Aquitalea magnusonii: one gene and its partner. The protein of the gene in region 2 interacts with the protein of the main gene of each other region in a pairwise test. Links are inferred from orthologs where the notes say so. Each region holds a gene or a part of one and is shown on either strand. Other genes may lie near its edges.

Evidence for each region. Proteins that work in one complex are often made in the same cells at the same time.
Region 1: the proteins of DLM_RS18785 (region 2) and grpE interact in binary tests that used the Escherichia coli proteins (3 or more experiments, as listed by UniProt). The link is inferred for Aquitalea magnusonii from one-to-one orthologs.

What each region holds. Positions count from the first base shown.
Region 1 is NZ_AP018823.1:3,197,121-3,199,918, forward strand. Bases 1-2,748 are described here. They hold grpE (nucleotide exchange factor GrpE), read right to left. Parts: upstream 1,774-2,748; coding sequence 1,228-1,773; downstream 1-1,227. Other genes in these bases: dnaK (molecular chaperone DnaK), read right to left, coding at 1-1,094; aceA (isocitrate lyase), read left to right, coding at 2,227-2,748. In the rest of the region: more of aceA, read left to right, coding at 2,749-2,798. UniProt on the Escherichia coli protein: Participates actively in the response to hyperosmotic and heat shock by preventing the aggregation of stress-denatured proteins, in association with DnaK and GrpE. It is the nucleotide exchange factor for DnaK and may function as a thermosensor.
Region 2 is NZ_AP018823.1:4,006,474-4,009,320, forward strand. What follows is about bases 40-2,836. They hold DLM_RS18785 (Nramp family divalent metal transporter), read right to left. Parts: upstream 2,194-2,836; coding sequence 886-2,193; downstream 40-885. Other genes in these bases: DLM_RS18775 (RDD family protein), read left to right, coding at 40-96; DLM_RS18780 (MarR family winged helix-turn-helix transcriptional regulator), read left to right, coding at 334-831; DLM_RS18790 (lytic transglycosylase domain-containing protein), read right to left, coding at 2,248-2,836. Outside these bases: more of DLM_RS18775, read left to right, coding at 1-39; more of DLM_RS18790, read right to left, coding at 2,837-2,847. UniProt on the Escherichia coli protein: H(+)-stimulated, divalent metal cation uptake system. Involved in manganese and iron uptake. Can also transport cadmium, cobalt, zinc and to a lesser extent nickel and copper. Involved in response to reactive oxygen.

The DNA of each region.
Region 1 (2,798 bases), 810 kb from region 2 along the record:
ACATCCTTGCGCGGTTCCTTGCCAAAGAATTCCTTCACCGCATCCTGTACCTTCGGCATACGGGTCTGGCCACCCACCAGAATCACGTCGGTGATGTCGGACAGGGATACACCAGCGTCCTTCAGGGCAACGCGGCACGGCTCGATGGAGCGGGTAATCAGGTCGTCAACCAGGCTTTCGAACTTGGCACGGGTAATCTTCATGGCCAAGTGCTTCGGACCAGTGGCGTCCATGGTGATGTACGGCAGGTTCACTTCGGTCTGGGTGGCGCTGGACAGCTCGATCTTGGCCTTTTCAGCAGCTTCCTTCAGACGTTGCAGGGCCATTACGTCGTTCTTCAGGTTCACGCCCTGTTCGCGCTGGAACTCGGTCACGATGTAATCGATGATGCGCTGGTCGAAGTCTTCACCACCCAGGAAGGTGTCACCGTTGGTGGACAGCACTTCGAACTGGTGCTCGCCGTCAACGTCGGCGATTTCGATGATGGAAACGTCGAACGTACCACCACCCAGGTCGTATACGGCGATCTTGCGGTCACCTTCCTGCTTGGCCAGGCCAAAGGCCAGCGCAGCAGCGGTCGGTTCGTTGATGATGCGCTTTACTTCCAGACCGGCGATACGGCCGGCATCCTTGGTGGCCTGACGCTGGCTGTCGTTGAAGTAGGCCGGTACGGTAATCACCGCTTCGGTCACTTCTTCACCCAGGTAGTCTTCGGCAGCCTTCTTCATCTTGCGCAGCACTTCTGCGGAGATTTGCGGCGGAGCCAGTTCCTGGTCACGTACCTTCACCCAGGCGTCGCCATTGGAAGCCTTCATGATCTGGAAGGGCATCAGGTCGATGTCTTTTTGCACTTCCTTGTCTTCGAAGCGGCGACCGATCAGGCGCTTGGCTGCGTACAGGGTGTTCTTCGGGTTGGTGACGGCCTGACGCTTGGCCGGTGCACCTACCAGGATTTCGCCATCTTCCATGTAAGCAATGATGGAAGGCGTGGTGCGAGCACCTTCGGCGTTTTCAATCACTTTCGGGTTGCCACCTTCAACTACGGCTACGCAGGAGTTGGTCGTACCCAGGTCAATACCAATGATTTTGCCCATGTTGTATTCCTTTATATCTGAATTCGTTGCGACTACGGCCAGCAAGCTGATAGCCGAGGCCTGTTGCGTTCATAGGTATTGGCTATATGGTCTTTTTCAAGAGCCGGCCAAGAACCTTTTTATGTGTTTCGTGTCAGGCCTTGGCCTTGGCCACGATCACCATGGCCGGACGCAGCGTGCGCTCAGCCAGCTGATAACCTTTTTGCAGCACCCGTAACACCGTATTGGCTTCGGCGTCGGACTCTTCCGCGCTCATCGCCTGGTGTTGATGCGGATCCAGCTTGTCGCCCACTGCCGGGCTGATTTCCTTGATTTGTGCCTTGTCAAAGGCGGCCACCAGCTGCTTGAGGGTCATGTCCACGCCCATTTTCAGGGTGTCGATCTGACCGCTTTGGTCCAGCAGCGCCATTTCCAGGTAGTCCTTTACCGGAACCAGTTCCTGGGCAAACTTGTTGATGGCGTATTTCTGCGTGTTCAGCAGTTCTTCGGCATTGCGGCGACGCAGGTTTTCCTGGTCTGCACGGCTGCGCAGCAGTTGATCCTGCAGATCGGCCACCTGGGCTTCCAGTTCGGCAATGCGCTGTTCCACGGTTTGCTCTACTTGCTGTTCGCTGGCAGCGGCGTTGTTCACGTCCTCAACGACGGCTTCGTTGTTCGTGTTGTTCTGGTTTTCCTGCATGGCAAGACCTCAAAAAAGTCGGCTTTTAACAATGTCCCGACCTCAGATAAGGTCTCTTGCAGGGAATTCAAGTCCTTTGTCTTGCCCCCCGGTAACAGCGCCTGTTACCGGGCCTCACCAGGCTGCGCGTTTTCGGACTTTTGTTTTCGCAACTGCAACAAAATGCGCGCAATATTACCTTCGGTTTTCGCCATGATTGTTATCTTCTGAACATCGGTTTTTTTTCGGTGTTGCACTGCACACAAGCCATTTTTTTTGTGCATATAATGGCTCACACATGCTAAGTGACCCACCCGGAGAGCCGTCAGCCACGGGCATCCGGTGGTCATAAGGGGCAATGGACATAAACCGTTGTCAACAAAATCAGTCCGGAAAAACCGGAATGTCATTTGGCCAGAGGACTGCCGGAATTTACCGGCTCTGCAGAGAAAACTATTCGAGAAGGGTTTGAACATGACTACTCGCGAACAACGTATCGCCGCCATTCAACATGACTGGGACACCAACCCGCGCTGGAAAGGTATCAAGCGTGGTTACACCGCTGCCGACGTAGAGCGTCTGCGTGGTTCGGTACAAGTGGAACACACCCTGGCCCGCCAAGGCGCCGAGAAACTGTGGAACCTGGTCAACAACGAACCCTACATCAACTGTCTGGGCGCGCTGACCGGTGGTCAGGCCATGCAGCAGGTGAAGGCCGGCATCAAGGCCATCTACCTGTCCGGCTGGCAAGTCGCCGCCGACAACAACGAATACTCCGCCATGTACCCGGACCAGTCCCTGTACCCGGTGGACTCCGTGCCGAAGGTGGTAGAGCGCATCAACAACGCCTTCACCCGCGCCGATGAAATCCAGCACTCCAAGGGTGTTGAAAAAGGCCAGCCTGGCTTTGTTGACTACTACGCGCCCATCGTGGCCGATGCCGAAGCCGGTTTCGGCGGCGTGCTGAACGCTTACGAACTGATGAAGGCCATGATCCGCGCCGGTGCCGGTGGCGTTCACTTCGAAGACCAGCTGGCTTCCGTGAA
Region 2 (2,847 bases):
AAGGACCGCTTGTTTCTGCACGACAGGCTGGCGCGTACCCGCCAGGTGGAACTGCCCAAGGCGCCGCACCCCGGCAAGGGTAAAGTCCGGCAATAAATCGGCCAGATCAACGGCTGTCCCCCGTTTGCCAACAGACCACTCATCGCTGCGCGGAATACCTCGGCAGGGCTAATCGGCGCGCCAGGCCTGGCTTTGCCGCCGATCCTGCGGAATGCAGCCCAACCTTGGCCACCCGGAAATATCTTCATGAAAAGATACTTCATCGACAACTCATGATACGCTTTGCGCCCGGAACGGAAAGCCACGCCCCTCCCTTACCTGGATAATCGCAGAATGCATCAACAGCCCGATCAGATAGACCGCATCGTCGCCCTCTGGAATGAAGTACGTCCCGACCTGGACCCCTCCTCCACCCAGGTCATAGGTCGCATCGTGCGGATGGAGTATTTCATTACCCGCCGTGTATTGCAGGATCTGGCCCGTTACAACCTGAATGTCGGTGAATTCGACGTATTGGCTGCACTGCGTCGTCGCGGCGAACCCTATCAGCTCTCCCCCAACCAGCTGCAGGGCATGGTGCTGATTTCCTCCGGCGCGCTGACCAACCGCATCAACCGCCTGGAAGAAGCCGGTCTGGTCACCCGCTCACCCGACCCGGAAGACCGCCGCGGCGTGATTGTCACCCTGAGCGCCAAGGGCTTTGCCGTGATTGAAGAAGCCGTGGTCAACCATCTGGCTGCCGAGGCCGAACTGATGGAAAACCTGGATGAAGCCGAGAAAATCCAGCTGGCCGGCCTGCTGAAAAAGCTGCTGCAAACGCAGGAAGACTGAACAGCACGCCCACGCAATAAAAAAGCCGCCTTATGGCGGCTTTTTTATTGCCGTTTACAGGCCAATGATCAATAACAGATTGGCCCCGCAGATCAGCACGAACAGCAGCCAGCCCACTACCTGCATCAGCGGTGACAGGGCAAACTCCCCCATCAACTGCCGACTGGCTGTCATGCGCAGCAAGGGCCACATCGCCAGCGGCAGTTGCAGGCTGAGCACCACCTGACTCCACACCAGCATGCGCCCCACCGCGCCCTCGCCCAGCAGCAACACCCCCAGCAGCGCTGGTAGCAGGGCCAGCCCGCGCGTGATCAACCGGCGCTGATAGCAGGGAATGCGGATCTGCAAGAATCCATCCATGATCACCTGTCCTGCCACTGTGCCAGTCAGGGTGGAGCTTTGGCCCGATGCCAGCAAGGCCAGGCCAAACAGCAAGGCCGCCGCACCACCGGCCAGCGGGGTAATCAAGCGGTAAGCCTGTTCGATATCGTCCACCACCGGCTGTCCTACCGCATGAAAGGCAGTACCAGCCAGCACCAGAATGGCCCCATTCACCAGCATGGCCAGCAGCAACGACACCACCGTATCCACCCGGCACAGCGTCAAGGTATCGCGCAGGCTGTGTTTGCCGCTTTCCACCTTGCGGGTTTGCACCACCGAGGAATGCAGATACAGGTTGTGCGGCATGATGGTGGCCCCGACGATACCCAGCCCCAGCACCACCGCCTGGTGCAGATCCCCACCGGGATTGGATGGCAGCAGGCCGCGCGCCACCGCCTGCCAGTCCGGCCCCACCATGAACACCTGGATGGCAAAACACAGGGCAATGGTGGCGATCAGCCCCAGCACCACCGCCTCGATCTGCCGGAAGCCCTTGCCCTTCATGCCCAGCACGATGACGGTATCAAACGCCGTCAGCACCACCCCCCAGGCCAATGGCACGCCAAACAGCAGCTTGAATGCCAGTGCGCAGCCCAGTACCTCGGCCACATCGCAGGCAATAATGGATAATTCCGCACTCAACCACTGAATAATCCGGCCATATGGACCGAAATGATTGCGGCTGGCCTGCGCCAGATCCAAGCCTGTTACCAGGCCAAGGCGGGCAGCCATCAACTGCAACACCATGGCAACCAGGCTGGACAGCGCCACAATCCACAGCAGGCCGTAGCCAAAGCGGGAACCGGCCTCGATATCGGTAGCCCAGTTGCCGGGGTCCATATAGCCAACAGCCACCAGCAGACCGGGGCCGGCAAAACGGCGCAGCCGCTGCCACCAGGGCGCGCGGCCATCAATGCGGATGCTGCCTTGTACTTCAGCGGGACAAAACGGAGCGGTTGCCGTGCGGGGAAGGGAAAACATGCAACATCCTCAAGCGAAGAGGAAAGAAAAATGCACGCTATTTGCGTGCAAAGTCTACTGACCTAAAGGCAGGTTACTACCAGCTACTTTGACTGGTACTGGCGCAGTCCAGGACCATTGTTTTTTCCAGGCGCCAATCACCAGATTGGGATATTCCGGCCGACCCAGGCTGCCGTTGTAACGGCCCAGTGCGCGATAAAGATTGCCACGCTCCATGTCCAGATAATGGCGCAGGATGGTGCAGCCATAGCGCAGATTGAGCGTGAGTTCGAACAGATTGTGCTGCGGGTTGCCGATTTGCCTTACCCAGAAGGGCATCACCTGCATCAGGCCACGGGCACCGGCAGGGGAAATGGCGTATTTGTTAAAGCCGCTTTCCACCTGGATCAGGCCCAGCACCATTTGCGGGTCCAGCCCGGCGCGGGTGGCCTCGTACTGGATGGCCGTCAACAGTCGCTCACGCATCCAGCTATCGGGAATACGCTTTTGCAGGCGGCGCGACATTTCAGCCAGCCAGGCCTGCCCCTCTTGCGGCGTATCGAATACCAGGCGCGGCGCATTGACATCGGCAATGGTGCGGCTCATGGCTGACGCCACATTGGCAGACAGCGCCTCCTCGCGCTGCGCACCCGCCCACGCTGGCGAACAGGCCAG